Regions from separate parts of the Shewanella halifaxensis HAW-EB4 genome, predicted to be linked through region 2. Evidence: predicted binding sites of a transcription regulator. Region 2 holds the regulator's gene; the other holds the start of a gene.
The links. The regulator ArgR, encoded in region 2, controls arginine synthesis, uptake and breakdown. The targets are predictions, from matches to a motif close to ANTGAATANNTATTCANT.
Positions count from the first base shown of each region.

Region 1: the regulator ArgR is predicted to act here: its motif matches at 4,491-4,508, upstream of SHAL_RS18655 (aspartate aminotransferase family protein).

Region 1 is NC_010334.1:4,401,349-4,418,117, forward strand. It holds gene SHAL_RS18640 (DUF1338 domain-containing protein) at 1-283, opposite strand, end outside; gene astD (succinylglutamate-semialdehyde dehydrogenase) at 426-1,886, opposite strand; gene astA (arginine N-succinyltransferase) at 1,896-2,915, opposite strand; gene SHAL_RS18655 (aspartate aminotransferase family protein) at 3,049-4,266, opposite strand; gene SHAL_RS18660 (HDOD domain-containing protein) at 4,926-6,068, opposite strand; gene SHAL_RS18665 (S9 family peptidase) at 6,253-8,757, opposite strand; gene SHAL_RS18670 (anthranilate synthase component II) at 9,109-9,681, opposite strand; gene SHAL_RS18675 (tetratricopeptide repeat protein) at 9,754-11,040, opposite strand; gene SHAL_RS18680 (energy transducer TonB) at 11,043-11,684, opposite strand; gene SHAL_RS18685 (ExbD/TolR family protein) at 11,684-12,085, opposite strand; gene SHAL_RS18690 (MotA/TolQ/ExbB proton channel family protein) at 12,078-12,596, opposite strand; gene SHAL_RS18695 (MotA/TolQ/ExbB proton channel family protein) at 12,583-14,040, opposite strand; gene SHAL_RS18700 (DUF3450 domain-containing protein) at 14,040-14,828, opposite strand; gene SHAL_RS18705 (hypothetical protein) at 14,825-15,649, opposite strand; gene SHAL_RS18710 (hypothetical protein) at 15,646-16,338, opposite strand; gene SHAL_RS18715 (ATP-binding cassette domain-containing protein) at 16,368-16,769, opposite strand, start outside.
Region 2 is NC_010334.1:1,115,073-1,131,841, forward strand. It holds gene SHAL_RS04565 (hypothetical protein) at 70-333, shown strand; gene SHAL_RS22505 (hypothetical protein) at 330-527, opposite strand; gene SHAL_RS04570 (ferredoxin--NADP reductase) at 1,073-1,822, shown strand; gene SHAL_RS04575 (Fe(3+) ABC transporter substrate-binding protein) at 2,031-3,038, shown strand; gene SHAL_RS04580 (ABC transporter permease) at 3,206-4,837, shown strand; gene SHAL_RS04585 (ABC transporter ATP-binding protein) at 4,839-5,867, shown strand; gene SHAL_RS04590 (Dyp-type peroxidase) at 6,082-7,014, shown strand; gene SHAL_RS04595 (cupin domain-containing protein) at 7,083-7,556, opposite strand; gene argR (transcriptional regulator ArgR) at 7,818-8,288, opposite strand; gene mdh (malate dehydrogenase) at 8,641-9,576, shown strand; gene ispB (octaprenyl diphosphate synthase) at 9,686-10,657, opposite strand; gene rplU (50S ribosomal protein L21) at 10,941-11,252, shown strand; gene rpmA (50S ribosomal protein L27) at 11,268-11,522, shown strand; gene cgtA (Obg family GTPase CgtA) at 11,660-12,823, shown strand; gene SHAL_RS04630 (threonine/serine exporter family protein) at 12,853-13,611, shown strand; gene SHAL_RS04635 (threonine/serine exporter family protein) at 13,611-14,084, shown strand; gene folA (type 3 dihydrofolate reductase) at 14,189-14,671, shown strand; gene SHAL_RS04645 (DUF3718 domain-containing protein) at 14,771-15,166, shown strand; gene SHAL_RS04650 (methyl-accepting chemotaxis protein) at 15,336-16,769, opposite strand, start outside.

The DNA.
Region 1 (16,769 bases), 1.9 Mb from region 2:
TAAACACCTTCGGCTGTGTGCTGTCCGGATGTTCAAAATGCTTAGCGTTAAGCTTCTTAGCCTCAAATTTATAGTCACCACTGGCGACATAGCCGATAGACTCAAAGTGCGCAGCCAACACCTCAAGATTAACCTTGGCAATATTAAAAGTTCGCAGCGCAATATGATCGTTGATGATCGCACCATTTTTAGACAATAGTTGATGAACTTTAGCCGCCGAGGGAGTCATTTCTATATAGTCTTGCCAAAGTGCTTCAAATAGTGCGTTTACATTCGTGTGCATTACAACTCCTTTTACACCTACGTACTTAGCTATTTATTTAGTTTGTTTAAGTCACGCGGCGTTACACATTTTAGGGATACAACTTGCTTATAAACAAAAGGGAAGCGCCCCGAGCGCTTCCCTTTTAATTTTTTGCTTGAGTTTAAAGGCTCAAACCTGGACTCAATGTCGCTGGTAGGCTGACCGCGTCGGCCTCAACAGAAGCGACAGGGTAGGCACAATAGTCAGCGGCGTAAAACGCACTTGCTCTATGGTTACCCGATGCGCCAACACCACCAAATGGTGCCGCACCTGACGCGCCAGTGATCTGCTTATTCCAGTTGACGATACCCGCACGAATACGTGCAAGGAAGTAGTCATAATCTTCACGGCTATCAGCCAAAATGCCAGCTGAAAGACCATAGCGAGTCGTGTTAGCAAGCTTAATAGCTTCATCAAAATCGCTATAACGCACCACTTGTAATAGTGGGCCAAAGTACTCTTCGTCTGGTAGCTCGATGACGCCTGTCACATCGATAAGACCTGGAGAAACTAAGCCTGTACCGGCTTCAATGTGAGTCAACTCAACCAGTGAGTTAGCACCTAAGTTCAGCAAGTTACGCTGCGCTTCTACCATGCCCTTTGCAGCCGTTTCAGAGATCATTGACCCCATAAATGGTTGTGGCTGTGCGTTCCAAGGACCGACTTTAATCTGCTTTATTGCTGCAACAAGTTGCTCAAGTAGCGCATCACCTGTCGCACCTTTTTCGACATAGAGGCGACGTGCACAGGTACAACGTTGGCCTGCTGAAATATACGCAGACTGAATAATGTCATGAACGGCGGCTTTAGTATCGGCGACATCTTTGATGATAAGTGGGTTATTACCGCCCATCTCTAATGCCAAAATCTTACCTGGATCGCCGGCATACTGCTGATGCAAGATATGACCCGTACGCGAGCTACCAGTAAAGAACAGACCGTCAATTTGTGGGTGAGCCGCAAGCGCCTTACCCGTTTCAACTTCACCTTGAACTAGATTAATCACGCCAGCTGGCAGACCCGCTTTTTCCCATAGTTTAAGCATCAGCTCTGCAACTTTTGGCGTGAGCTCTGATGGCTTAAACACCACGGTATTACCCGCAAGCAGCGCTGGTACTATGTGACCATTTGGTAAGTGACCAGGGAAGTTATAGGGGCCAAACACAGCAACAACACCATGTGGCTTATGGCGTAATACTGCACGGCCCGCTGGAGTCTCGCTTTCACTTGTGCCAGTACGTTTATGATAAGCCGCAACAGAAAGGCCTATCTTGCCTATCATCGCGCCCGCCTCTGTCGCCGTTTCCCACTGCGGCTTACCCGTTTCTTGGGCAATCACCTCAGCCATTTCGGCTTTGTTGGCTTCCAGTTGATCGCGGTAAGCTTCAACAATGGCTAGACGCCCTTCAAAGCCCAGCATAAACCAGTCAAATTGTGCATTACGCGCGGCATCAACTGCTTGAGATACTTGCTCTGGAGTGGCTGTTTTACTATTCCAAATCACTTCTTGGTTGGCTGGGTTAATTGATGTCACTTCGTGACCTAAACCTGCAACCCACTTACCTTCAATAAATTGTGTCATTTTCTATTCCTACATTGGCAATACGCGGATCTGCTCACCATCTGCAACCATAAGGGCTGCCGCGGTTTGTGCATCTAAGATCACGTCATCACAGTCGTCGACTACGGCTAAGTTGGCAGTGGTAGCGCGGTAATCCGCTAATTGAGTATTTGAAACGATATAGCTTTCGGCGTCACTTGGTGTTGCACCTATGGTGATAGTCAGTAAACGGCTTTCACGCACAGAGCGAATATCATGTAGATGGCATTCAACCGTAGGTCCACCATCAAAAATATCAACATAACCACGGCATCTAAAGCCCTCCGCTTGCAACAAATTAAGCGCTGGGCGGGTATTAGCATGAACTTCACCAATCACTTTTTGCGCTTCTTTTGGCAATAGGCATACATAGACCGCATTCTTAGGCATCATCTCTGCCATGAACGCTTTTTGGCTAAGGCCTGAAAGATAATCGGCCTGCACAAAATCGATACCTAAGAAGTGTTCTTGCAACCACCCATAGAAAGGGGAGTTACCATCGGCATCGCTTTCACCACGCATCTCTGCAATGACGGTTTCGCCAAACCGCTCTGCATGTTGAGCAAGAAACAAAAAACGACTTCTTGAAAGCATGCGACCATTATTATTTTTACGGTAGTGGCCGCGTAAGAAAAGCGTGCAAAGCTCTGCAGCGCCAGTGTAATCGTGGCAAAGGGTTAAGGTCTCGACCTCATTACGCACACCGATCTGCTCAGAGTGGTAAACCTCAGTACCCAGTCGATAGTGGTAAAAGGCATCAACCATGCCTACCGCAGCCTCTATACCACAAGTACCGACAACCTCGCCGGTTTCGGTATCTTCTAGCACCATCAAATAACCTTCATCGAAAGGTTTATCGATCTGCTTAGTAAACGACTCTTCTACTCGAGCAATTTTGCTCCTCAATAGATCTTCATTTACCGGTAGAGATGTGAATCCATGCCCTGACTCTTCCGCAATTTGGTATAGCGCTTTAAAGTCAGTCGATCGGATTGGACGTATAACTAACATCTAGGAGTCTCCTCGCTATCACTTGCCGTGTTCGTCAGCCTTACCAATATATGACAAGCACTGCTCAATAAACGGTCAAGTTATCCTAAAGACAAAAAAGGAGCGCTATCAGTGATAACACTCCGTATGCCTTTTAGGCTTCGACAACTTTAGCGACTGCACGCTCAAAGCGCGCTAGACCTTCAGCAATATCGGTTTCAGGGATCACTAGAGAAGGCGTAAAGCGAACAACATTTGCACCAGCAACAAGGCTCATTACGCCTTCGTTAATGCCTGCAACCAAGAACTCTTTTGCGCGTCCTTGATACTTGCTGTTGACGACTGCACCAATCAATAGACCTTGGCCACGAATTTCAGAGAATACATCATACTTGTCGTTGATCTTATTTAGACCATCGCGAAACAGTTGTTCACGGTGCTTAACGCCGTTCAATACTTCTGGCGTATTCACCACATCCATTACCGCATTACCCACAGCACAAGCTAGCGGGTTACCGCCATAGGTAGAACCATGGGTACCGATCTTAAGGTGAGCGGCGATCTCTTTTGTCGTTAGCATCGCAGCAATAGGGAAACCACCACCGAGTGCTTTTGCCGTTGTCAGTACATCAGGAACGACATCGCCACGCATATACGCATAGAGTTCACCGAGACGACCCACACCAGTTTGAACTTCATCAAAAACTAACAGTGCATTATGCTTATCACAAAGCGCACGAACCGCTTTTAAAAATTCAGGATCCGCATCAATAATGCCACCTTCACCTTGCAGTGGCTCCATCATTACCGCACAAGTCTTATCAGAAAATACGGCTTCTAATGCTTCAATATCGTTAAATGGCACATGTGTGATGCTCTGCGGCTTAGGACCAAATCCATCTGAGTATGCCGCTTGACCACCAACACTTACGGTGAAGAAAGTACGGCCGTGGAAGGCTTTATCGAATGCGATAATTTGATCTTTTTCAGCACCAAACTTATCCATGGCATAACGACGTACTAGCTTAAGCGCTGCTTCATTCGCTTCAGCACCTGAGTTAGCAAAATAAACGCGTTCGGCAAATGTCGCTTCAACAAGCTTGGTCGCAAGTTCAAGAGCTGGCTCGTTAGTCATCACGTTAGAAAGATGCCAAAGCTTCTCGCCTTGTGTCTTTAGCGCGCCAACCAAAGCAGGATGACAATGACCTAAACAGTTAACCGCAATACCACCAGCAAAGTCGATGTACTCTTTACCTTCTTGATCCCAAACTCGGCTACCTTCGCCACGGACTGGAATAACCGCTGAAGGCGCATAGTTAGGCACCATTACTTCGTCAAATTGGGCACGTGTAAGATTCATATTTACGCTCATTCCTTCTCATCCTTTGTCATTATCGACCTTTTAGCCGGTCGTATTCCGCTCAATGTCTTTATTTTTTGTAGGTGACATGGCGATTGTTTGTCTAACTAGGAAGACATTATTAGCTAAAATGTGATCAGAATGCCAGTTTTTAACAACATTCAGGTAACCTAAATGCGTAAACTCTGCATAAAGATTTGAGTTTTAGAATTAACAAAGCGGATATAGCGGGGCCTTAAGCATAAATAGTCATAAAAAAGTTGTCTAGCGCCAAAAAGCACTAGTTATTCAAAGTTAATGAATAACTAAATAGGTTTTAAAGGCTAGTTTAGTTAACGTTTATATGAATTATTGCCAACTAAATGCCCGTTTAAATTGATTAACAATAGGCCTTGCAAGGCTAGACGGATTGTATCCGCCTTATTGAAACTCCAACTTTGTCATTCTTATTCTGCTCAATATTGCATAAAGCACACAAAAATCACTCAAAAATCCAAGCTATAGGTATTACAACTTAGCTGAGAATTCATCCAAAACGGGAATAACAACTATCAATTTAAACAAGTTTATTACCCAATCGGATGGTTTAACGACCTCACTCGTCCAAAAGCTAGCCAAAACGAATCTATTCGCTCGATATCATCAATCAGCAGTTTGCGAAATGAGCATAGTTAAAACAGTGTCAGCTTACGGAAATGTTGCGCACTCAAACGGATCTGCTCCTGCTCCGAGAGCTGATAATAATCAAACATTAACCGAGATTCTGCGGGGGTAATGTTGCCAGCTTCTTTTAATAAATAGACCATAGCATAGCAATTAGCGCGCTCTATTAACGCCGAATCTTCATCCAGTTCAGCGTATATTAGGCTGGTATCAATACGCTTAAAGGTTTTGGTTAAACGGATTTCATCAAATTTAAGCAGGCTCAAGAGTTGCCAATTAAGAGTGCGACTATGAGCCAAAACTTGTTGGTAAACATCATTCGCAGGAAACTCTGTTGCCATCACCGCATCATAAAGCTCTTTATCGCGGCTTGCGCTCGCTTCTCTGAGCCAAGTCCCCCACATGTCATCAAATGTCTTTGCACATTGGTTAATCACGCAGGTAGTTCCCAGTTGACTCATCAAACTGCAACTATAAATAAATGCTGGCGCTTTCTCGTGTAAGGCGGCTAAAGTTTGAGCGGCTATCGCGGCGACAACACTGTAACGCCACAGTTTTCTTGTTAACCACAACATCTGTGGTTGTCCCGTTGGCATCAAGTTCCTAAGACAAAAATAGGGAATTAATGCTTGTAGGTTCTCAACCCCGATATAGTTAAGTACCAACTTAACATCGGTTACTTGTACATCTGATGAACTGGGTCTTCGATGCCTAAATGCCGGGCTATTAACTATATTCACCAGATCACGCTCAAGCCAAGGTAACGCAATAATTAATGGCTTAATCTGCATTAAGTCGACACGTTCTGAATATAATAACTCTAGCAAGGTGATCTGTTTCTCATCGAGCTTTGAATGCTTCAGCACCTGCTCAGGAGATGAGAGTTGATGCTCAATAGTGGTATTAACACTGCTTAGCAATTGCTTAGAAACAGCCTCAAAAACGGCCTTGTCTTGGTTCTGTTTAGCTATCCTTGCACGAATAGCCTCGCGTTCAACCTCAAGTTTATTAGCATCATCTTCCAATTCGGCATTAAGCTCATCGTCCATGCTAATAGACTTGCCGCGACCGACTATTAATTGCTTTAGTAGTCGATGCTCTATCTCTATGATTTGTGCAGGCTTAACGCCGCCTGCGACCGAAATTGCCACTGTTATATCCATCTCCCAGTATTAATATGTGACCAGTTTAACCACTTATCGATAACTTTGCTAAAACTGTTCTTAAAACAAACAAAAAGGACTCCCCAGAATGTATAGACCGGGGAGTCCTTTAGTTATACCAATCGCACTAAATATGTGATTGGAATTAATATCACAATCACTTAAAAGCTAACTACTTCAACTCTTGTTCAAATAACTTGTGAATGCGGCGATACTCATCCAACCAACTCGATGGCTGACGAAAACCATGGGGCTCAACCGGATAGATAGCCGTTTCAAACATCGGCTTCTCAAGCTCGATCAAACGCTGCACTAATCGCACGCTGTCTTGGAAGAACACGTTGTCATCTAATACGCCGCTCATAATCAGCAATGGCTTTTGTAATCCCTGTGCATGCTCAATCGGCGAGCTACGCTCATAGGCGATTGGATCAACATCAGGCGTATTTAAAATATTTGATGTGTATGGCGCATTGTAATGTGCCCAATCCGTTACAGGACGTAGCGCAGCACCAGCTTGGAATAGCTCAGGCTCATTAAACAGCGCCATAAAGGTTAAGAAACCGCCGTAAGATCCACCATAAGTGCCGACCTTACCCGCATCAACGTTGACGTTAGTCGCCATCCAATTAACACCATCTTTGAGATCTTCAACTTCAGGAGTGCCCATTTGACGATACACGGCTGTGCGCCAATCGCGGCCATATCCTTTTGAGCCACGGAAATCCATATCCATCACCACATAGCCTTGTTGAGCAAGTAAGTTATGGAACATGAACTCTCTAAAGTAACCGGAAAAGCCGTAATGCGCATTTTGCAAGTAACCTGCACCATGGTTAAAGATCACCGCAGGATACTTGTCTGCGTTGTCTTTACTATAACCTTGCGGCAGATATACTCGAGCGTAAACTTCACCTGCACCGTGGTTTGAAGGCACAGCTACCACCTCAGGCGCTTGCCATGCGTAGTTTTTAAATGCATCACTGGTGTAGTCAGTTAATTGCTTAAGTTCACCACCAATTGGCTGCACAAATAGTTCTGCAGGTTGGATACGAGTCGATGCATCTAATAGCAGCGCAGTTCCATCTGGGCTAAGGGTGTAATCAAGCTGACCTTGCCACTCGGTGAGTTGCTCATCTTTACCTGTGGCTATTTCTACGCGGTAAACGTTGTCGATCCCTGGGTGGGTCTTGTTGGCCTTGTAGTAAATAAACTCAGCCTTAGGCCCCAATGTGATATCACTGACCACAAACTGACCTTGAGTCAGAGCCTTAGCTTTCTCGCCTTGCTCTTTTAGATAGATGTGTGAAAAGCCAGTCTCTTCAGAGAGGTAGTACAAGCTATCGCTATTAGGTAGCCAACCATACTGGTTAAAGTTGTAGTTAACCCAAGCATCATCATGCAAACGGTGCTGGGTGGTTAAACTGCCCTTATCTAGGTTTACTGTGGCTATCCAGCGATCTTTATTATCGACCGCTTCTAACATCACAGCGACCTTGTCACCTGAATCTGTCCACTGAATCGCACTCTGTGACCAGCCCCAGTCTTGCATCAACTGTAAGTTACGTGGCGCTTTCTCACTCTTGTAACTGTCACCTTTTGCTTTAGCGTTCTCAGCCTTAACTGCGGCGAGTACATCTTCATCAAAGCCTGTTAAGCCTTCGATAGTAATGTCTTTCTTTGAATGGGTATTGAGATCAAGCAGCACTAGACGCTCACCCGGATCCTTATCTTCTGCGACACGGGCACGAGCAGGAACGGCATCGACATAACCATCTTTACCAAGGTAATTGGGCATAATGTCGTGCTCTGCTCGCCAGCTATAATCTTTATCTTTTAGCGCAACGAGCACGTAGCGGCCATCTGGAGACAGGCTTAGGTTGGTCACGACCTCTTTATCGCCTAGATACCAGATCTTGGCCGATATCGTCGGATCGACTTTAGCAAGTTCAGTCTTATAATCTTGTTTCGCCTTGGCATTATCTTGCTGCATGGCAACATACTGGATTAGCCGATGTTGCTGCTTGGCGATATAACTCGATGGTGCTTGAACCCCTTTCGGCTCCGCCGCCATCTTGATATTGGCGATCTCTTCTACCAAACCTGAGTCTTGATGAATTTTGAAAATATTATCGCCCAGCCAGTAGGCGATATCACCATTGTTTAGAAAGCGCACACCGTCAATCGCGGTGTTCTGGCGAGTCAGCTGCATCACCTTAGCGCTGTTAAGATCTTTTACGAATAAGTTGCCTTGGTAGATATAAGCTTTACGGCTCTTGTCATTATTTAACACACCACGGCGTTGATCGGCGCTGTGCAGCTGATTTAATGCCAGCTCACTTGCTGCTGTACCATCGATATTTTGCTGATAATAGGTTTTAGTCGGTGCGCCATGAGCTTGTCTAGCGAAGTAGATTGACTGACCGTCATCGCTCCAATAGGCCCCTTTAGCAAATAGCCCCATCCAGTCAGGATTAGCCATGATCTGATTTAACGTTAATGCTTGGTCTACTTGAGGAGGCGCCGATAAGGCGACTTGAGCTGTTTGGCTCGCTATATGGTTGGCACTTTGATTAGCTGCTTGAGCTTGGTCAGGAGAAACGCTGGTTGCACCGCAACCCGCTAATACTGCCAGTGATAGTGCACTAAAGCCGACATGACGAATGACGCTTTTCATTATCCATCCCTTTATTATTGGTATTTTTGCGGACTTTTATACCACACTTTGGCAACGTGATTATCTGAAAAAGCAGTAAATTTTGTAACAGATGGTAGCGTTTAGCTGATCTTGATAAAGTTTGCTAACAGCTCATGGCCTTGTTCGGTCAGGATAGATGCTCGGCTTAAGTATGAAACTGCATGTCATACTAGGTTCTTCCCAGATATACTCGAATAATACCGATTTAGGTGATTTGGATAAAGTTTGCTAACAGCTCATGGCCTTGCTCGGTCAGGATAGATGCTCGGCTTAAGTATGAAACTGCACGTCATACTAGGTTCTTCCCAGATATACCCGAATAATGCCGATTTAGGTGATTTGGATAAAGTTTGCTAACAGCTCATGGCCTTGTTCGGTCAGAATAGACTCCGGATGAAACTGCACACCATAGATCTTCTTAGCAGGCATACTCATCGCCATGATCTCTCGCCCATAAACAGGATCGTCAAACCAAGCATCTAAAGCAAAGCCCTCGGGTACACTATCGACCAGCAAAGAGTGATAACGGGTGACGGTTAGCGGGTTATTCAAACCACGAAATAAACCACTGTCGGTATGCGCTATGGCACTGGTTTTACCATGCATAACTCGCTTAGCACGAATAACATTCGCACCAAATACCTGTGCAATCGCCTGATGCCCTAAACAAACCCCAAGGATTGGCAGTTGGCCAACAAAGTGTTCAATAATTGATAACGACAGACCCGCCTCGTTTGGCGTACAAGGGCCAGGTGAGATCACTAAGTGACTCGGTGCTAAAGCCTCAATATCTTGGAGACTGATTTCGTCGTTGCGCTTAACCACAATCTCTTGCCCAAGCTGCTGAAAATACTGCACCAGATTAAAAGTAAATGAGTCGTAATTGTCGATCATTAAGATCATAAAAGATCCAAGAACCTATATCAATGTGGGTGATTTGGGCGCTGATGCTACCACAGCCATCACCTTGGATCATCAGAGTTTGTCCTCTAGCTGTACGAATGTATCTAAACGTTGGCCAAAAGCCGTCGCTAGCGTTTCAAACCCCGGAGTTTGTGCCAGCTTTCGATAACTCGCTTGTGCCTCCGGCCACTGCTGCTCTAGCCAGTAACTTTGACCAATTAACAGTAAAGCTTGTCCCTGCTGCTGGTTACGTCGCTGACGAGCATGTTTTATCTCGGCCGCAGTGCCTAACGGCAGGGCTTGCAACCCCACCCGCCCCCATGCTTTTCGAGCGTTATCGCCCTGTTTTAACGCGGCAAATAACTGGCCTTGTAACAGATAGAAGTCATCAACTAAATCCTTATCTGTAATTAAGTGGTCGATATTAAAACCCTGTAGAAAAGCTAAAGCCTCATCATATCGTCCCGATAACCAAGCATATTGGGCACAAGCAAAAGCTTGTGAGTCAAAGTCCTTTATATCAGAGCCTTGGTGAGCAACATCATCAGTATTATTTTGTGAGGTACAGTTCGCCGCGAGATTATAAGCTTTGATCTGGCCAAACAACCCGATGCTATCTTGCAGCCTGCGACCTCCTCTAGCACCACTTAAGTGAGCGGCAATATCGCTTGCCAGTGCAGCCTCAAGCTTATTATCTAACCCAAGCTCACTGCGGGTTAATACTTGCCAAGCGGTGCGGTTATCAGGCTCAAAAGCAAGCCACTGCAGCGCACTACTTTTAGCGCCTTGCCACCGCTCCAACGCCAGCTGACTGTAACTAATGATTGGCCACCAATGGAGCTTCACGTCTGAAGAGAGCAAGAGTTCTACCGCCGCTTGATATTGGGTTAACTGATAATGAGCGTAGCCTTGCATATAGCGAACCTGCGCCAAAATAGGCTCATCTAGAGTCGACAATTTCAACGGTGCTAAAGTAGCGATAGCGGCCTCATATTGCTCAGCCTGTAACTGTCCATGGGCTAAATTGACCGCGATATTGCTCTGCTGCGGGTAAAGCTCGTAGCCTCGCTCCCAACAATTTAGCGCCTTGGCTTCAGCTCCGCTATCGGCGAGAGTTCTACACACATATTGAAATACGATTTGGTGTGGAGCAGGTTGCTCAAGCAGTGGTAATATCAGCTTTAACGCTGCATTAAAATCATTGTCCTCGAGTAGTGGACTCGCTTTATTGAGTAGGCCAGACTCATATCGATTTAAATCTCGTCCAGGGCTAGCATTTAATTCTCGCCCATGGCTAAGAGAAGAGATAAAAGGTGAGATAAACAGTATCAACAGCATCGATAATTTTAAGTTATTCATCGTTAACTAACCTTAAAGTTAATTGGTACATCAACAAAGACCCTCACCGCTTCACCAGACAAAACTGCAGGTTTGAAGCGCCATCTGCGCGCCGCCTCTACTGCTGATTGGTCAAACACTTGCTTGGGCTTAGCCTCTAGCACCTGTGCCTGACTCACGACGCCATCCGCCTCAACGATAAGCCGTAAAAGCACTCTACCGCCTCCCTTAAACTTGCGCCCCGCCACTGGCATCTTAGGCTGAATAAAACGCAGAAGTTCGGGGGCTTTGTCCACATCCTTTATGCCTGCTATCACAGGCGCAATGCTCGGCAAGCTCAAGCCATTAAGTGTTGGAATAGCCAAAACCGGCACCTGCAGCGGCATATCTGCAACCGATGGCATAATCGGTATACTGCTGGATACTGGCGTTGCAGCGCTTGCTGTCACAGGTTTGCTTTGCACCTCTTTCGGCGTCGGTAATTTAGGTTTTTCAGGAGGAAGCAAGGGCAGCTCCAGCTCTTTCGCTTGCTGATTAAAGAACTGCCTTGGTTGATTATCATTGAGACTGCTAGGCAGGTAATAACAGAGCAATATTGTCACTGCAACTGACAGTATTAACCGCACAGAGATAACCAACACTTGATGAGCGCGTCCTCTATTCATTAGCGGATCTCTGACGCCACAGAGCTAAAACTGATCCCAGCCTGCTTGGCAATATCCAACACTTTGATAGTGACACCTGTTGGGCAGTTGGTATCGGCAACAACCAACAACTTTGCCTTAGGCGTTTGACTGGCGATCTGCTGTAGCTTACCGGGTAGGTAATAGATATCTATCTCTTTTGACTCAAAATAGACTCGTCCAGTGGTATCGAGAGTCACCACAATCGGGCTGCCATCGACGCTAGTCGCGGTACTGGCTTGAGGGCGTTTAATCTCTACCGATGATTGCTGCACAAAATTAGTCGACACAATAAAGAAAATCAGCAAGATGAACACCACATCGAGCATGGGAGTCATGTTGATCTCAGGGTCTTTATCTTGTCTGAAACGATCGCTAAGCATGTTTGCCTCCCACTAACAGATTGGTATCGACACGGTTTAGCTTTCGTTGCCAAAAAAAGGCCAACAGCGCGCCGCTTAAGCCAACAAATAGCCCGGTTTGCGTGGTGACCATCGCCATAGAGATCCCAGCCGAAATCACTGCCGGATCATGAAAGCCATAACTGGCTCCAGCATCAAACATCGCAATCATGCCACTAACGGTTCCCAGCAAGCCTAATAGCGGCGCAACCATGGCCAATAGCTTCACCCCTTGTAGATCCGCATACTGCTGCGCTTGTATCTGTCTTAGTGCTAATAGACTCAGACGCTGATTAAGCCAATCATGTCGAGTCGTCACAAGCATAGCCTTGCTATAGTCTCCCGTGTCTTTAAATAGAGCCCGGCTCACCAACCACAGCATCCATAGGCAGCAAGCAAACAGCGGCCACATCACCACTCCACCCAGCTCAATAAAGCCAAGAATGGCATGACCAAACTGCCGGACAGAAAACAGTAAGCTATCGAGTGACATACTCGCCACCTCGCTCAAGATTAAGGGCGAGTAACAGGGCTGATTGCTGCTCCATATTCAAGCTAAGCGCCTGAGCACGGCGTTTAAGTGGGTAATGTAGTAATAGCAAAGGTAGCGCCACCAGCAATCCCGCTTGAGTGGTGATCAAAGCCTTACTGATCCCCTCAGATAACAACTTAGGATCGCTATTACCAAACTCCGTTAAAGACTGAAAAGTTTCAATCATGCCAGATACGGTGCCGAGTAACCCCAGCATCGGAGCCATTGCCGCCAGCAGTGCAATAAAGCCAAGCCCGCGTTCAAACTGTGCCATCTGCTTTAGCATCAATTGCTTCAGTCGTTGATCCATCGCCTCGACACCACCATCTCGGTTGTTTGAGTTAGTGCTTGAGTTAGTGCTTGAATGAGTGCTTGAGCTAGTGATTGCATTAGCGAGTACGCTGGCCGCTGGCACCCTTGTCATATTTGAAAGTTGCAGCTTAATAGCTTGCAGGTCAACTTGAGTGCCATCCTTGTCACTAAGCTGAGCTAGCGGGCGCCAGTAAAACAGCATTACTGCCCGCCATAGCGCTACCACTAATCCCAACGCGGCTAAGATAAGGATCGGCCATAGCACCTCTCCGCCGTTTTCGACCCACTCTGTCAGGCTCTGTTTCTCTGCCAGACTTGGCAGCATTCGTCCTTGACTTAAATCCAGCGGCAATAGCTGAGCCTGCTTATCAAGCCAAGACTTTAGTTGCTCACTGATCTGTGAATCGACAGGTGATATGGCAATGGGTAGTTTTTCTGTAAAGGCGATAAAGCTTGGCTGTTCATTATTAGTCACCGCCATTAAGCCGCCAAATACCTGTAACTCTTGCTCCGTTACGCTGCCATCACCCAAGCTAATCGGCGCCTTGGCTGTTAGCACTTTCGCCGTCATCTGCATATCATCGACAGCGTAGCCGACAAGCTCATTAAGCTGGGTCAAGCTTGGGAATCCCAAACTCGCCTTGGCAAGCGTTAAGTTTTCCAGCCGTTGAGGCGCAGCAAACTGAGTAGGACTCTGCTGCCACTGTTGCGATAGGCTACTCAGTGCTTTTTGATAGGCGCCTTGAACCAGCTTCATATCATCAACAGCAAGCTGATAATCTTGGCTGAGACTTTGCTTTTGCTGATTTAAATCAATCAGCTGTTGATTCAATTGCTCAAGTTGACCACGCTTAGTCTTTAAACGCTTAGTCAACTGCTGCTGATTAGTTTTAACTTCATCGATCTCTTGCTTTAAGTTGCTGCTCCAAAGCAAGTTTTGTCGCTCTACCTCAGAGGCTCGCTGGTCAACTCGCCGCTCAAGAGCTTGATATTCTGCAGATCCTTTTACAGAAGCTGTCTCTTGTGTAGCTGACTTTTGTGCAAAGCCCAATGTCGATACGCATAACAACAAGACTAAAATCACTGCTCTCATTATTGTTGCGCTCCTAATGGCAGGTTAACTATCTGGGCAACCTGTTTATTCGACGTTATTGCCATCGCTAACCTTAAGTCTCCTTGCTCATTGACAGGTAGAGCTCGCCATTGGCGCGACTGACTATCAAACCAGCCGAGCTGCTGTTCATCAGGCGTCATATAGAACCAAGATAGGCGGCCTAAGCGCAGCAGATTCACCTGCACAGGCAGCTCATCGATAACGATGATCTCTTGTGCTACCTGCTGGCTATAACCGTAAGCCACCTCGATAGTAATCACATCGAGCATGCGCCTAAAACGCTCGGCTAATGGCAACTCATTGCTATCCATCGCACTACGTAAAAACGCTAAACGCCGCTTGCGCTCGTCATAGTCGAAAGGTAGATCAGCACTGACTTGACGCTCCAACGTGGCGTACCAGATCTCCAGTTGCGGCTCTAACTCCTGTTTAAGCGCTGTGATAGTGGCGATATCTTGCTGCAACTGTGCGACTTCAGCCTGCAGTGAGGCCAGATACCTTTGTTGTTTTTGCACCTGATACTCGGTCCAATAAAGCTCACCGAGATCTTGTTGCTGTTGTGACAGAGATTGCGCTTTTTGCTGCTGCCATGCGGCGGCCTCCTCTCCAAGCTGCACCGATTTCACAACAGGTAGCTTAATCTGCTCAAGCCATTGCTGAGCTAAGTTAGCAGTAGGCTGCTTGCCATCATTTGCCTCTGATGCATAAGCTGCCAGAGGCAATACACAGCAAAGAGTGAGCAAACCGTAATAAATACGCCCTATCATCTGCGGCCTCCTTTTTTAATTGAGCGGCGCCAAAACACCAGCCCTTGCAGTAATAAGCTCACTAATAGCAAGCCGTAACAGGCAAAAAAGTAATTCACTAGCGGGTTATGTACAGCAAGTACCTTGACCTGCACCCCTAGCGCTTCTTCTTGGTGAGGGACCCTAAAGTCTGTCACTGTGATATACAGATCTTTCCATCTAAAGGGCCGCATAAATTCCGCATCACCACTGATCTTTTGCTCACCATCTTGAACAATAAAGTAGGCCGTATTTTTACGAGGATCGAACTGTTCGACACTACGACGTGTGATCCGCCCTGCCGGGCTAAAGCCCGTTTCATCTTCGGTGATTAGGCTGACATCATCGCGGTAGTCGACGTTAACTAACTTGATCTGATAACGACCACTATTGAAACGCTCGCCTTGATGTAGTACTGCGCTATCGTGACCATGGACAAATACCAGATCGACACCATGGAATATAAAAACCAGTAAGGTCAGGATATGAATTGGCAGCATCATGATCCGCGGGCTACGCCAGCGCTTGTTACGCCAAGTAGGCAGTAGGTCGCGCCAAGAACACAAGGCGGTATTCAACCCTAATAGGAACATCAAACCAAATAGGCCTACTAACCAGAATCCAACAACGGGCGCCGCCGTTAAGCTTTGTAGCCACTGCGACATAGGCAGATCGTTTAACGCCCTTAACACTTGGCGATAGAGCTCATACTCACTCATGGCTACGCCTATGGCGAACCACAGTGATAGGAGCATTAGCAGCACGAAGGCGAGGCGCATCGAAAATAACCAGTTCATTCTCATAACAAGCGGTACCCCAACATCAATATGCAGATAAAGCCCAGTACCGCAGCTTTGCCCATAGCCAACCCCTTCCCATTAGGGAACCAGGCTTTAGGTAGGTGAAATACCAGAATGAATAATAGATAGGTTAACGCCGAGAAGAAGAAATGACCGCTCCAACTCCAGCTGCGGCCCCAGCCAATAAATGCCCAGTAACTGCCAGCAATCTCACCGCCAAGAAAAGCCGTTCCGGCCAATAAGCTGAGTAGATGACTGTGGCTTTCTAAACGAGTGTCGCGCCAAAATGCATGCAATAGATATCCAAGGCATGCGGCAATCGCTAAGCCAAGCGCTATCGGGCGAGATAGAAAAAATAGCTGCGCCCATAGCGAAGTTAGCATGGCACTATCGCCTGTTGGCGGCTCCAGCGTTTGACTATATCCGAGCAGCAGCAAGGCAATAAAGCAGACTGCCCACACATAATTTGCCTGTAAGCGGCTTTGTATCGACAAACCACATAAGGAAACTAAGCTCACAATGGCGCTAACCACTAGATAGATGGTGACACTACTACTAGGAAACAGCAGACTATTGGCATTAATTAAGGCCAACGTCATCACAGCTAGCGCTAACAGCACTATATTAGCCAAACGGGCTGCGAGCGAGCCTTGCTCAAACTCTTTAGCCTGCTTAAAACTGATGTCACTCATTTATTTTGATCACCTAAATTCTTACTCATTCATTCCCCCTTGGCGCTAACAAACTGCATTAGTTTCTGTGGCAAGCTGAGGTCTTCCACATCAACAATCTCTGGCTTGTGTAACGACCAGTGGCGGCACACCTGCTCAATTAAACTTGGGCGTACAACCCAGATATGCCGACTATTAGTCACTGCGAGCAGCGGTGCTATCTGCTTGCCAAAACCTTGGCCACCTAACTCCATAGGCCCAATCTCATCCACGATACAGATATCATCTTGATGGAAATGGTTATGATCGAGCGCCTGCTTGCCGAGCGTTATCCCCTCTTGGGTAAAGGTGAAGCGGGTCCCGGTTTTCTTATCGAGCACACCAGTACGATGGCCAAAAAGACAACGTTCGCCGGTGGCAATATCAACGATGTCGCTACTAAAACGCCGTCC
Region 2 (16,769 bases):
AGCATAGGTTCAGTTTTATATGTCTATAATTGCCCATAATTTAACGGGAAGCTAATGCAGAAGGTTACAATGAAAAATATACCTATACAGGTCCACATTGAAGGGCAAGAAAGCAAAGTTAATACAGACTGGCTAGCGATTATGGCAACGCTAAAAAAACGCGGGCTGGAAAATGATGAACTTGAAGTCGTATATTTTGAATTGTGTGCCGGTATGCGCGTGACGACTCGAGGTCTCGGTTTAGCTAAAACTTCGCCTACTGAGGCGTTGCCAGGTCTATTGTATGAGCCAAAATTTTCGGCTCGAGATTATGCTGGCATGTTGAGCGCCTAAAAGTTCAGTTTACCAATTTTCCAACCGTCACAAACGAGCTTAGGTTTTGGGGAGTGGTCTGTTATCGGGGTTAAACCTGTGATCCTTCCCTCTCTAAAGCAGATATATTCCCCTTCAATTACAGTCATACGTTCACAACTATTACAGCCTGATGAAAACACTTTGGTGTTTGGCTGTATATTTAAGTTGTTCATAGTGTGTCTCCAGTAAGTCTTAGGGTCTCAATGGCTTTAGCTAATCTTATATTGAGTTAAAGCAGTACTTGATCGTGGTTGTTTGTTATGCGTGTACTTTTAGCGCTTGGCTTTTTGTCACAAGACTCTTGCAAAAACGTTTCGCATAAAACTTTGTTTATGTGATGCACTTTGCTTTTTAAGGTGCTTTTGTGAGGTCGGCATTAAATCATCTAAATACAAATAGTCCAAGTCTAATTTGCTAGATTCTCTTTACTTTTCATTTTGTCTTTGTTTGATTTTCATTTTGTTTTTACTTGGTCTTTATTTCGTCTTCGTTTCGCCTTTGTTTTATCTACATCTCATCGTTTTTTATCGTTTAGTCGGCTGACTCATTAATCTAGAGTAGCTTGGCTAAAGTGGGTTTTTATTAGGCTTACTTTACCTTGAGTAAGTAAAAGGCTGTCGAGTATTTACTTGTATGAAATATCAACAGCGTTTAGATTAATCTTTGTGAAGCCGGAATAAAAGTTTATGCTGAATTAAACGAAACGGGGGAGTGTCTTATGTGGATTGAAGGGCAGGTCATCGAGCGGCGAGATTGGAACGACAAGCTGTTCTCTCTAAAAATTAAGGTCGACATTGGAGACTTTAAAGCGGGACAGTTTATTAAGTTAAGTCAGGTCGTGAATGATAAGAGGATCGGCCGGGCATACTCACTCGTTAATCCGCCAGGGTGTGATTATATTGAGGTGTTGGCGGTGGCTGTTGAGGAGGGGCTACTATCACCTAACCTACAAGCGCTAAATATTGGCGATGTTATTGATGTTGCCACCAAAGCCTCGGGGTTTATGACACTCGATGAACTGCCTAAAGATGAGCACAGGGGAAGGCATCTGTGGTTTTTAGCCACAGGTACGGCAGTGGGGCCTTTTATCTCGATGATGAATACCTGCGAGCCTTGGAAAACCTATGAAAGGTTAGTATTAGTCTATGGGGTGCGTAAAGTTGAAGACTTGGCGTATCTTGAGCAGCTGAAGGCTTTTGAAGCGAGATACCCTGAGCAATTTAGACTGGTATTATCGGTAACTCGTGAACAGTATCACGGCGCTTTAATGAGTCGTATCCCCGACGGCATCATCTCTGGAGATCTAGAAGCGAAAGCTGGATTAAGGCTTAGCCCAAAGGATTCGCAAGTGATGATCTGTGGTAATCCTGAGATGATCATCGCATCACAACAAGTACTTAGCGCAAGGGGATTAACAAAGAATCTGCGCCGAGCACCCGGGCAGGTGACCGTTGAGAGATATTGGTGATCTAACATCTTCGGTTAATAAGACATTACGTCTAGCTAAGGTAGTGTAAGTTTAGTGTTTGCTCATGTAGATCAAGTTGTCATTTTTGAGTTAAAAATATGACGAATACTTGCTGTTTGTGTGAGTTTTGATTACTCTCGTTGCAATTGAGAATTATTATCAGTCGTTTTTCGCTGATAATTTCGATACTTGTCTAGGGAGAAGAGTAATGAAAATGGTAAAGAGTCTAGCTGTGATAGGACTGACTTGTTTTGCATCTATCGCCAATGCTGCTGATAGTCTAACGGTATATTCTTATCGACAAGCCTTTTTGATAGAACCTATCTTAGAAAACTTTACTAAAGAGACTGGTATTAAAGTCGATGTTGTCTTCTCTAAAAAAGGCATTGCTGAACGTATGATGCGTGAAGGGCGCCTATCTAAGGCTGATATCGTTTTGACCTCAGATTTTTACCGTTTGATGGAGTTGGTTGAAAAGGATCTGGTTGTGCCTGCCAGTAGTGACATTCTTAAACAAAATATCCCAGAGAAATATCGCTCGCCAGACGATGAGTGGTACGCACTTACTATGCGCGTACGTAATGTTTACTCTTCTAAAGACAGACTCGGTAAGCTTGATATTAACTATGAAGATTTAGCCGACCCTAAGTATAAGGGCAAGATCTGTACTCGTAGTGGCAAGCATCCATACAATGTTTCATTAGTGGCCTCAATGATTGCCCATCATGGTGAGCAAGAGACTAAAACTTGGCTAGAGGGATGGAAGGCGAACCTAGCCAGAAAGCCGCAGGGTAACGATAGAGCTCAAGTTAAAGCAGTGAGTGAAGGCCTATGTGACCTCGCTATCGGTAACAGTTATTACTTGGGAAAGATGTTGCAAGATCCTAAGCAAAAGGCGTGGGCAGATGCGATTGAGATTAATTTTCCTAACCAAGATAACCGCGGATCACATATCAATGTATCGGGTATGGCGTTGGCTAAGCACTCTAAGAATCAAGCCGCAGCGATAGAGTTGATGGAGTACCTATCCGGTGATAAAGCGCAGCAAGTATATGCTGAAGTTAATTTCGAATATCCTGTAAAAGCAGACGTATCCCCTTCAAAGTTAGTCGCTTCCTGGGGAACATTTAAAGCCGACGATCTACCGATTTACAAATTGGCTGAATATCATGGCGCTGCTATCAAGCTACTCGATGAAGTTAAGTTTGATCTGTAGTTCGTGGCTCTTAAGGTTGAGCTAACCTGTTCAAGCTAGAATTAAGCAATAGCCTTGAAGTTAATCCGTTAGCTCGGTCAACCACTGTTTCAGTTAACCTATCTTAGATAGGTTTTCTTGTTTTTATCAAAGTACACGGATGTATTATTTTTTAGGTAGTTAATCTTATGGTTTTAGGCTTAGCTAAAGGCTGGTCTGTAGCAGGGTACACCTTGGCACTACTGATTATTATGCCGCTTATCGCGCTTATAAGTCAGTCGCTGATGCCAGATGAAGCCGTATTTCCCCACCTTTTTGATACCGTTTTACCCACCTATATCAGCAACAGCCTATGGCTGATATTTTGGGTGGTGATAGGCTCGCTTATTATTGCTATTCCTGCAGCTTGGCTGGTGGCTAAGTGTCAGTTTCCTGGCCGAAGCGTTTTCCAATGGGCGCTATTGTTACCTCTAGCAATGCCCGCCTACGTAGTGGCCTACGTGTATACCGACCTATTTGATTATGCAGGTCCTGTGCAGCGTAGCTTACGCAGCTTTTTCGGTTGGCAGACACCTCAAGATTATTACTTCCCTGAAGTCCGTTCATTAGGTGGCGCTTCAATCATGTTGGCCTTGGTGCTGTTCCCCTATATCTACCTATTAGCCCGTACCGCTTTTATGGAGCAATCTACTAGCCTTAGCCAAGCCACAAGGGTGATGGGTTGTGGTCCCTGGAAGAGTTTCTGGCGATTAAGCTTACCTATGGCGCGTCCAGCATTAGCCGTTGGCGCGGCGTTAGTGGCCATGGAGACGGCGGCGGACTTTGCCACAGTCAGTTATTTTGCGGTGCCAACATTGACTACGGCTGTTTACGATACCTGGTTTGAATATGGCAGTTTGACTGCAGCAGCTAAGCTTTCAACCATCATGTTATTAGTGATTTTTGCCATGGTGGGTTTTGAGCGTTTCGCGAGGCGAAAACAAAAACTGTTTCAGAAGCCGTCTGCGCCGGGTGAGCTCGATGTTTATTCCTTATCGGGTATTAAGGCATTGGCTGCGACAGGCTATTGCAGTGCACTGCTCACACTCGCTTTCTTACTGCCCTTCATCATACTCGTGAAATACGCTTATGGGTATTTTGCACAAAGCTGGAATCAAGAGTTCTTTGAATATAGCTTCAATAGTTTATGGATTTCTGTGTTAGTGAGCCTTATCTGTGTTGCCATTGGTATTTTGCTGATGTTTATTCGTCGTATTAGTCCTAGACGAGCAGATGTTCTTCCTTCTCGATTAGCATCTACGGGCTATGCTCTACCCGGTACCGTATTAGCTATTGGTATCTTGGTCCCTTTTACTCACTTAGATTTTGCGATAAATGATCTGGTTGAATATTTTGGTTTTGAGGGCCCCGGGCTTATTTTAACCGGTAGCAGCTTCATTATCGTGTGTGCTTTTTGTATTCGCTTTGCTGCGATTGCTATCGGCAGCATAGAGAACAGTTATAAACGGATCTCACCGTCATTGGATATGGCGGGGATCACTATGGGCCTTAAGCCTGTTGGGCTGTTACGACGGGTGCATATACCTTTGCTGAGAAAAGGGGTTTTTGCAGGGCTATTGCTGGTATTTATTGAGTGTATGAAGGAGTTACCAGCAGCGCTGCTGTTAAGGCCAATAGGCTTTGAAAACTTAGCGACGTATGTATTTCAGTTTGTATCCGACGAGCAGTTAGAACACGGAGCGCTGGCCGCGATCGTGATTGTATTGGTCGGTCTAATTCCGCTTATTTACCTTAACCGTTCCTTGGAGCACGATAATTAATATGGCCACACTACAAGTACAGCGGGTCGTTAGCGACTACCAAGGGCAAGTCGTTTTAAAGGGCTTAGATTTAACCGTTGAGAAAGGAGAAATCGTGGCATTACTCGGCCCTAGTGGTTGTGGTAAAACCACGTTGTTACGGGCGATTGCGGGACTGCAGGCGATAAGCAGCGGCAAGATCATCATTAATAACAAGGTTGTTGCATCTGATGACAGCTTTACCCCTAGTGAGCAGCGCGGTGTTGGAATGATCTTTCAAGACTATGCTCTGTTTCCTCATCTAACCGTGGCCGAGAATATCCTTTTCGGTCTACAAACCCGTGATAAAGCAGCAAGGCAAGCACGCCTAGAAGAGATGCTAACTTTAGTTAAGCTTGAGGGGTTGGCACAGCGTTACCCCCATGAATTATCGGGTGGGCAGCAACAAAGGGTCTCAATTGCAAGAGCGCTCGCCTATGAGCCCGAAGTGCTATTACTCGATGAGCCATTTTCGAATATTGATGCCAAAGTGCGTCGTGAAATGATGCTCGAGATCCGTCAGATCCTGAAAAAACATCATGTCAGCGCGGTATTCGTAACACACAGTAAAGATGAGGCATTTGTATTTGCTGATAAGCTGGCACTATTTAATCACGGTGAAATCGTACAATGTGGTGATGCTGAAGGCTTATATTTAGCACCATCAGATAAGTACGTCGCAGATTTTCTTGGGACAGGGAATTACCTTAAGGCTGAAGTCATTAGTGACCATAGTATTGCAACTGCAATTGGCAAAATTGAAAGCGAAAGTTTACTTTCGCAACCCATCAGCACCCAAGCGGAGGTGTTGCTAAGGCCTCAACACCTATTATTGCAAGCAGATGCTAACGGAGTTGGCGAAGTGATTGAACGACGTTTTCTCGGCAATATCTGTCAATATCAAGTTAAAGTCGCTGAAAACATCTTAGATATTCATAGTCCTCAGCTGGATTTAATTGTAGGACAGCGTGTGGCGATCGCGTGTCAGAGTCATAGCTTAGTGTTGTTCTAGTTGGATATAGGCTCCATGAGCCGTTTGGCACGTCAGCTAACGCTTAACAGGCGTTAGGGGGAAGTGTTAGACCACTTTTCATCCTGCTTAAATAGCAGCTAAGAGTAAGAATTTAAAATTGATTTTAGTTATTGTGCGTTAGTTAATTTTATTAATAACTAAAGTTGTACATAATGTTGCCGAAAATTAATTAAGATAAGGGTTACTTATAATAATGGATAGTCAGGTTATGCCTCGTGAACAGCTTGGAGTATGTGCAGAAGGAAACTTGCACAGTGTCTATTTAATGTTTAATGCTAATGATAGTGTTGAGTCTGATATGCGCCCTTGTGTGGCTAATGTCGCTCAATATGTTTATGAATTAGCTGATCAATATTCTGATAGTGCATTTAATGGTTTTGTTGCTATTGGTGCTAATTATTGGGACACACTATACCCGATTGCTAGACCGGAACAGCTAAAACCTTTCCCTGCAATGAATAGAGATACTCGAGATGCACCCGCTATCGAATATGATCTATTTGTGCATGTCCGTTGTGACCGTTTTGATATTTTACATTTAGTCGCCAATGAAGTTTGTCAGATGTTTGAAGGCTTAGTTGAACTTGTTGATGAAGAGCGTGGCTTTAGGTTCTTAGACTCACGAGATCTCACGGGTTTTGTTGATGGCACTGAAAACCCGAAAGGACGCAGCAGGCAGGACGTTGCACTTATTGGCGAGGAAGATAGCCGATTTAAAGGTGGTAGTTATATTCATGTGCAAAAGTATGCACATAACTTAAGCAAGTGGAACCGCCTACCCGTTAAGAAGCAAGAAGATATTGTTGGTCGTACTAAAGCTGACAATATTGAGTATGCATCGGCTGACAAACCGCTAACGAGTCACATCAAGCGTGTGAACTTGAAAGATAGCGAAGGTAACTCGATGGAGATCTTACGACAAAGCATGCCTTACGGCTCCGCTAAAGAGCAAGGTTTGATGTTTATCTCTACTTGCCGCAACTCGGTTAATTTCGAAAAGATGCTTGAGAGTATGGTGCATGGTGATGGCGAGGGTAACCATGATCACTTGATGCATTTCACTCAGGCATTAACTGGCTCTTCATTCTTTGCGCCATCGTTAGATTTTATGATTTCGTCTAACTAATTAAGACTTTTTAGCCAATAAAAAACGCACTGTATGGTGCGTTTTTTTATTGGGTGTATGAAAGCGAATTATTCATTATCAACTTCATCTTTATCCCAGTAGTTAGTGGGACGTCTGGCATAAACTTCGTTGACTGATTTTACCAGTACCTTGTTATTTTCTGGGTACACAACGACATCATGTATGTCTCGGTTTCCGACGACAAGAAAAACAAACTCTTGCTCACTATGATTGACAAGATTATGAGAAATCCCCGTGTCAGCGTTGAAACAGATATATTCTCCCTGACTAAAGGGATGAGGCTCACCATCGATGTATAACGTCGCTTCGCCATGCATCGCGTAGATATGTTCTTCTTCTTTGGTATGGTAATGGGCAACAGCAGAGGACTTACCTGGTGCTAAGCGTTCCATGGTGACGCCGATTTTTTGTCCACCGGCAGTGTCACCAATATGCTTTTGCTCGCTGGCATATTGATCTTCATGCTGCCAAGATTCCCAGCATATATCATTGATATTTATTATTTTACTTTTATTCATCATTTACCCTCGACTAACAATACTGTCATTTGGGATTATAACGATTATTGGTCAAGAGAGAAGACGCTATTCAATATATTGTATAAAACAGAGTGTTTTATACAACGAGCGTTAAGGTAAGTGATTGAGATTAAGTGCATAGACGGAAAGGGCAAGTGATGTCGCCTATGCGGTTATTATACCAATTGGTATTAATAGAGATAAAAAATGCTGTAGCCCTGAGGGTACAGCATTTAATAAGCTAGTCACTTTAAGAGGCACTGCTTAGTCTGCGTAATTAAATAGTGACTTAACTGTCTCTAATGTGTCTTCAATATTATGAATACTAGACGGACAGATGAAAATCGTATCATCACCAGCAATCGTTCCTAAAATACCTTCAGGCTTACCGATTGAGTCGAGCAGGCGAGCGATTAATTGCGCCGCACCCGGGCTGGTTCTGACGACAATCATAGCTTGGTTATGGTCAACATCCAGCACTAGATTTTTAAGTGGACTTCCTGCTGTAGGAACACCGAGCTCCGCAGGAAGACAATAAACCATCTCTTGCTTGGCATTACGGGTTCTTACCGCGCCAAACTTACTTAGCATACGAGAAACTTTAGATTGGTTAATATTGCTAAAGCCTTCAGCTTGAAGGGCGGTAACTATTTCACTTTGAGAGCCAAATCGCTCCTCTTTTAAAATAGATTTGAACGTCTTAACTAAATCATCTGGGCTTTTAGTTGCTTGCATATATTATTATTCTTTATTCAAAAAAATCTGCACTATCATGATTATTTTCGCCATTTTTGTCAATTAGTATTCGTTTTTGTGAATAAAAATTCATTGATAATCTTAATTTAACTTGATGGATTAACTTAAGTTGGAATGAATGCTCTAATTAACGTTATGCTGATTTACCTTGAAAACGACTCTGTAACCATGATGCTCTCTCGATTTGTTTATCTGCTTCTTTATATTAGCGTTCTAGATTATATTGAGCACGACTAAGGGATAATTGAATTTTTTTTGTGAATCCAGTACTGTTGCCACATTGGAAAGATGGATCTGAATCACAAAAATCCAAGAATTGATGGAGATGATTATGAAAGTTGCTGTACTTGGTGCTGCTGGTGGTATTGGCCAGGCGCTCGCCCTACTGTTAAAAACTCAATTACCTGCGGGTTCAAAATTGTCGCTTTATGATATCGCTCCAGTTATACCTGGTGTTGCGGTTGACTTAAGCCACATCCCAACGGCGGTTGAAGTTAAAGGTTTCGCTGGTGAAGACCCTACGGCAGCACTAGAAGGTGCTGATGTTGTGCTTATCTCTGCCGGTGTTGCACGTAAGCCTGGGATGGATCGTTCCGATCTGTTTAACATCAACGCAGGTATCGTGCGTAACTTGGTTGAAAAGTGCGCTGCGACTTGCCCTAAGGCATTAATAGGTATTATTACCAACCCGGTAAACACAACGGTTGCGATTGCAGCTGAAGTGCTTAAAAAGGCGGGTGTTTATGATAAAAATCGCCTGTTTGGTGTGACGACACTCGATGTTATCCGTTCAGAAACCTTCGTTGCTGAAGCAAAAGACCTAAATGTTGCTGACGTTAAAGTTCCTGTCATCGGCGGTCATAGTGGTGTGACGATTCTACCTCTACTTTCACAGGTTGAAGGCGTAAGCTTTACTGATGCAGAAATTGCAGCACTGACGACTCGTATCCAGAATGCGGGGACTGAGGTGGTTGAGGCTAAAGCCGGTGGTGGTAGTGCAACATTATCTATGGGTCAAGCTGCATGTCGCTTTGGTCTATCACTTGTTCGTGGTCTTCAGGGTGAAGCAAATGTTGTTGAGTGTGCCTATGTTGATGGTGGCAGTGAGCATACTGAGTTCTTCGCACAACCTGTTGTACTCGGCAAGAACGGCATTGAACAGGTACTTGCTTATGGCGAGGTAAGTGCATTTGAAGCTAATGCTCGTGACGCTATGCTAGACACTCTAAAGGCTGATATTCAGCTAGGTATCGAATTCGTTAAGTAATCGATGCAAGGGCCTTTGTGGGTCAAAATAAAAAAGGAGCCTTAGGCTCCTTTTTTATTTTCAACATTTATCTCGTCACTGCTCTTAGCTTACAGGTGGCAATAGCTGATTAGTTACTACGTTGAGTGGCTAGTTTTGCTAAAGAGATTAATGCGGTCTTATAATCAGACTCAGGAATGATAGCCAGTGCTGCAATGGCCTTTTCTGACTCTTCGATAGCGCGCTGCTCGGTGTACTTGAGTGCACCACAGTTATTAAGTGCGGCGAGGATAACTTCGATATGCTCAGTACCGTCACCTTTCTCGATAGCCTCACGGATAAGCGCCTTTTCAGTGTCGTTACCGTTTGCCATCGCAAAAATTAGCGGCAGCGTTGGCTTACCTTCAGCTAAGTCGTCACCGATGTTCTTACCTAGCTCTTCTGTATCGGCAGTGTAATCGAGAAGGTCATCAGTTAACTGGAATGCGGTACCTAAATACTTACCGTATTCAGCCAGTGCGGTTTGCACTTCAATAGGGCTGTCAGCTAACAAGCCTGCAAGACGAGTCGCTGCCTCGAATAGCTTGGCAGTCTTACAGTAGATCACGCGCATATAGCTGTCTTCTGTGGTGTCTGGGTCATTACAATTCATTAATTGTAAAACTTCACCTTCAGCAAGTACGTTGGTTGCATCTGCAAGAATTTCTAATACATCTAGACACTTGAGCTCAGTCATCATCTGGAATGAGCGGGTATATAGGAAGTCACCGACCAATACACTTGCACTATTGCCGAACAGGGCATTAGCGGTTTTTCTGCCGCGGCGCAACATAGACTCATCAACCACATCATCATGTAAAAGTGATGCGGTGTGAATGAATTCGATAATTGCTGCTAATTTAAGGTGAGAATCACCTTTATAGTCAATGGCGCGTGCTGCTAGAATAGATAGCAGAGGTCGCAAGCGTTTACCGCCACCGTTAATAATGTAGAACCCAAGTTGATTAATTAGGGCAACATCTGACTCTAGTTGTTTATAGATCAATTGATTGACAGCTTGCATATCGCTATCGGTCAATTGACGAATGGCGTTTAAATCCATAAGTAGGCTCTAGTTCTTGTTGGCTGCGGAGTAACATTGCAGCTCATTTAAGGCTTAAATGTTATAATGAATGGATTCTACCTAAATTTGCGGTACAAGACAGTAGTTGTAGATGAATGTGAGAGTTATTTGGGTCTTTTTTTATTCTAAGTTAATTAAGGCTTGTCAGCAGCCTGTTCTTAGCGTAAACTCCGCGACCATTGTCATTAAAGCTTTTATAGCACCCCTGCATCAAACAAATATGTTTTGAGCGGCGTGTTAGAAATATCGGAGTAAAATAGCTATGTACGCTGTTTTTCAAAGTGGCGGCAAGCAACATCGCGTTGAAGCCGGCCATACAGTTCGTTTAGAGAAATTAGAAGTCGCTACAGGCGAAACTATCGAATTCGACCAAGTTCTTTTGGTTGCTGATGGTGAGACTGTACACGTAGGTGCACCTTTAGTTGAAGGTGGCAAGGTTGTTGCTGAAGTTATCAGCCACGGCCGTGCAGACAAGGTAACTATTGTTAAGTTCCGTCGTCGTAAGCACCACGATAAGAAGATGGGCCATCGTCAATGGTTCACCGAAGTTAAAATTACAGCTATCAACGCTTAATTAGGAGAATAACTCATGGCACATAAAAAAGCTGGCGGTTCTACTCGTAACGGCCGCGATTCAGAAAGTAAACGTCTTGGTGTAAAGCGCTTCGGCGGTGAATCAGTTCTAGCTGGTAACATCATCGTTCGTCAACGTGGTACTAAATTCCACGCTGGTGTTAATGTTGGTATCGGTCGTGACCACACTTTATTCGCACTTACCGATGGTAAAGTGAAGTTTGAAGTTAAAGGTCCTCAGAACCGTAAGTTCATCAGCATCGAAGATTAATTTTTAGCTTAGCTAATAATTAATATTAAGCCCCGCCATTGGTGGGGCTTTGTTTTTTCAAAATTAAGTAAATTGTGTTTTGGCGACTAGAATCGTTAAGAGTATAATTCTTTCATTCTGTGGTGCCAGGAGTTGGTATGAAGTTTGTCGATGAAGCTATTATCCGTGTAGAAGCCGGAAATGGTGGCAGTGGTTGCGTTAGCTTTAGACGTGAAAAATATGTTCCTGATGGTGGGCCTGACGGTGGTGATGGTGGCGACGGCGGTAGTGTATATCTACAAGCCGATGAAAACCTCAACACACTGATCACTTTTCAGTTTGAACGCTTCCATATTGCCGAGCGTGGTAAGAATGGTCGTGGACGTGACTGTACTGGTCACGGCGGTGAAGATTTGATCCTTAAAGTGCCTGTAGGTACTCGCGCTATCGATAACGATACTGAAGAGTCACTTGGTGACTTAACCACTCACGGGCAAAAACTGCTTGTGGCTAAAGGTGGTTTCCATGGTCTAGGTAATACTCGTTTCAAGAGTAGTACTAACCGTGCGCCAAGACAGAAGACTTTAGGCACCGACGGTGAAGTACGTAGCCTTAAGCTAGAGCTGCTATTGTTAGCGGACGTGGGCTTGTTAGGTATGCCTAACGCAGGTAAGTCGACTTTTATTCGTTCAGTATCTAAGGCTAAGCCTAAAGTGGCTGACTATCCGTTTACAACTTTGGTTCCTAACTTAGGCGTTGTTAACCCTAGACCAGGCCAAAGCTTTGTGATCGCCGATATTCCAGGTCTTATCGAAGGTGCGGCTGATGGCGCAGGTCTTGGTGTTCAATTCTTGAAGCACTTAGAGCGCTGTCGTGTATTGCTGCATATTCTAGATGTTGAGCCTATTGATGGTAGCGATCCAGTTGAATCTGCTCGTGCAATCGTTGGTGAGCTTGAGAAGCACTCTCCGAAGCTTGCTGGCAAGCCTCGCTGGTTAGTGATCAACAAAGCTGATTTGATGTTGGAAGAAGAGCTGCAAGAGCGAATCGACCATATCGTTAAAGAGCTAGAGTGGGATGGCGATGTCTACACGATTTCTGCTTATAACCGCGAAGGTACAGCTGAGTTAGCCGTTAAACTATTAGACTTTATTGCTTCACTTCCACCTGAAGAAGAAGTGGATGCCGATGCTGAAGTCGAGTTTAAGTGGGATAACTATCATCAGAGCGCTAATGAATCAGTCAATGAAGATTTTGACGATGATTTCGATGACGATTTTGATGAAGATGATTATGATGTAGAGATTATCTACCAAAGATAAGTATTCGCATAAAAGGAAGTTGAGAATAGGTGTACGCTACAACGCAAAATGACATTACTCGTCAAGTCGTTAGGGTTGCTCAACTTCTTTTAGCTTATGGCGCTGAATCTGAACTTGTTGAAGAGATCACTCAGCGCCTAGGCCACGCCTTAGGTTTAGAAAGTGTCGAGATCTCCATCTCTTCTAACTCCCTAGTACTCACCAGTTTATCTGTTGGTCGCTGTATTACGACCACGAGACGTATTCGCGAACATGGTATCAATATGACCGTGGTTTGCGAACTCCAGCGTATCTGTTTACTCACCGAGAAAGGTATTTATGGCCTATCGGAAGTACGCAAGCGTGTCGGTCGAATTGAGCCAAAAACCTACCCTGCTAGATATGTCGTGCCTATGATAGGGTTATCATGTGCAAGTTTTTGTCATTTGTTCGGTGGAGACTTAGCGGCTTGTTTAATTACTTTTTTAGCTTCAGCAGTCGGTATGTTTGTCAGGCTATCAATTGCTAAACACCATTTTAATTTGCTGCTCAATTTTAGTGTTACCGCCTTCGTGACTACGTTAATTGCACAAACAGGATATCAATTCGATCTGACAGATACCCCTAAGCTACCTATGGCTGCAAGTGTATTGATGTTAGTGCCGGGTTTCCCAATGATTAATTCAATATCGGATATGGTCAAAGGCCATCTCAATGTGGGGATTTCTCGCTGGGGTCATGCCACTCTGCTTACCGTTGCTTCGGTTATTGGCATTACTATCGCAATGCAGATCGGTGGACTGTTCTAATGGTGTCGCTTATCTTAACCATGCTTAACGACGCAATTTTTTCGGCAATTCCAGCAATTGGTTTTGCAATGGTATTTAATGTGCCGCGTCGATTTTTACCCTATTGTGCAATTGCAGCAGCGATGGGCCATGGTAGCCGTACTCTATGGTTAAGTTTTGGCTTGCCAATCGAATGGGCGACTTTCTTAGCCGCGGCTTTGGTCGGTATCGTGACGATAGCGTTTGCTAAAAAACATTTAGCGCCACCATTAATGTATGCGGTAGCGGCAATTATTCCTATGATCCCTGGTACCTACGCATTTAATACTGTTATCGGTCTGGTGCAATTAACGGCGCAGGCTGAAATGAGCCCAGAGCTTATTTATCAAGTCGTCAGTAATGGCCTTAAAACGGTATTTATCTTAGGTGCACTCTCGGTCGGACTTGCGATGCCGAGCCTACTTTATTTCCGCTCTCGCTCAGTCATTAAGTAACGAGAGTTCATTCATTTAGAACTGTTAATCAAGGGTTTGTTGATTAAAGGTTTGATGAAATCTATATATCCACTGTAGCCGACATAAAAAAAAAGGGAAGTATCATGAAAATAGCTATGATTGCTGCGATGGCAAATAACCGCGTCATCGGTAAAGATAACCAAATGCCTTGGCACCTTCCTGAAGACTTACGCCATTTTAAAGCTATGACCTTAGGTAAACCTGTAGTGATGGGACGAAAGACGTATGAGTCGATAGGACGCCCATTACCGGGACGTCATAATATCGTCATTAGTCGTCAGACCGATCTATCTATCGATGGTGTGACAATCGTCAGCAGTTTTGCGGAGGCTAAGATTGCCGCCGGGGAGTGTGAGGAACTAGTGGTGATGGGCGGAGGCCAGCTATATGAGATGTTGCTACCTCAAGCGGATATTTTGTACCTTACTGAAATCGCATTAACGGTAGATGGTGATACCTACTTCCCTGAGTGGGATGATGGTAGCTGGCAAGAAGTTTCTAGAAATGTAGCTGAAGATGACAAACAACTTGAATATAGCTTTATCAAGTTGGTTAAAAAATGTTAAATTCAAAGGGTTGTTTAGTACCCTGTATAACAAAAAAAGAGCGCTACTAGATAGCGCTACTTTTCTAATAAATAAAAACTAAAAAATAAGGAGTGTCTGATGCGCTTGTTGTCTTTGAGCATCGCTACGCTAATCGTGGCATCTTCAATTTCTGTTTCATCTACCGCTACAGCTAACCAAGATCAATTGGCGGCAAACATATGCAATTATGTTCAGGCTGATGATAAAAACCGTTTACGTAAAAAGCTTAAAGAGAGCCGTGTAAAGCTTCGTAATATATACAGCGGCGTGTCTTGTGGCGGCGACAGCTTATTGAGAACGGCGTTAAAAAGCGGTTCGAATAAAGTAGGTACCTTTGTGGCTAAACGTCTTCCTGCATCAGATTTAAACGAAGTGGAAGCCGATGGGCAGAGCATTGTCGCGTGGGCTGAAAGCAACGGTCATGGTGGCAGTGAAATCACAGTAGCGATTAAAGATCGCATTGCTGGCAGCTAGGCGCTTGAAAGCGTATCTAAAATTACTGGGCCTGTCCCAGTATTTTTTTACCCTATTTTTATAGAAAAAGAGATGACAAGAACAAGCCTATAGGCAATAAAAAGAGGCGCTAAGCCTCTATTTATATTGAACTCATAGTTAACAGCGTCAGAGCCTCACTGTGATCACTCTAGACTTTGAACTCTTTTACCGAAGCCTGTAACTCTTCGGCTAACTGTGCCACCTGATGGCTAGACTGGGCAGTTTGCTCGGCACCTGTTGAGGTCTCCTCTGAAATGGCGGCAATATGTTCTAGCTTCTCTGATACCTGCTGACTCACTAGGTTCTGCTCCTGAGCGGCATGAGCAATATGAGTTCCTGAGTCATGAGCGCGGTGTACAGCGTCGCTAATACTTTCTAGAGCATTGTTAGCTTGTTCTGTTTTTTCAACGCAGGAGCTTGCCTGTGTGCGTCCTAGGTCCATTACAGCGACGGCTTCTTGTGTCCCTTGTTGAAGGACTTCAATCATCTGTTGGATCTCTTGGGTGGAGTCTTGAGTTCTCGATGCAAGGCTGCGAACTTCATCGGCAACAACGGCAAAACCTCGGCCTTGTTCGCCTGCTCGTGCAGCTTCGATTGCAGCGTTAAGTGCGAGTAGGTTTGTCTGTTCTGCAATGCCGCGAATTACATCAAGAATAGAGCCAATGGAGGCGCTATCGGCATGCACCTTGTTGATGACTATGCTGGCTTTAGACACTTCATCGGCTAGGGCAAGAATAGTGCGCTTATTTTCGTCAGCGATTAAACGCATATGCTGGCTTTCATCATCTGCAGCTTTTATTTGGCTTAGGGCTTCATCGGCACTGGCGGTAACCTGTTGAGCGCTAGAGCTTAGCTGAGTTGTCGCCGTTGCCACTTGATCAACTTGGCTCTTTTGTTCTTGAATTCCGACAGTGGTCTGCGCCGTAATCGCGGAGGTTTCCTCGGCTGCGGCTGCAAGCTGATCAGAGCGATCTAAGATCCCTTGGATCAAGTTTCTTAGGCTATCGACAAGTTTGTTGCAGTTGGCTGACAATTTAGCGAATTCGTCATGGCCTGAGTCATCGAGCTTGTGGGTTAAGTCACCCGATGCCAACACGTTTAGTGCATGGTTTACTTTCTCGAGTGAGCGAGTCAGGGGGCGTACGACAGCGATACTCACAACGACTGCGACGATAATTGCTACCATCATCAAAAGCACTGTACGCATACTCGCGCTGTCGATGTTGGCTATGGCATCGCTACTGATCTCACGAGAGATGGATTCGATATTAGTTGTTAACGTTTTCATCTGTTGATTGACGTTAGTTGCTGCTCGTTCAACATCGGTAAGTAAACCGACTGCTGCTTGATTTAGATCGAGTTCTTTTTGTTTGAGTACGATGAGTGAGTTATTGCCTTTAACCATGCTAAACACTTTGCTCGCTTCAGCATTAAGCTCGTTAATGAGCTCCGTATCCACGACACCTTCCCAGTGGTTAGTGACGTAATCGACTTTGCTCTTGGTATCACTAACGATATAGTCTAGCTCTTTTGAAATAGTATCGAACTTTGACTTGTCGGTGCTGGCTATCAAGTCAAAGCT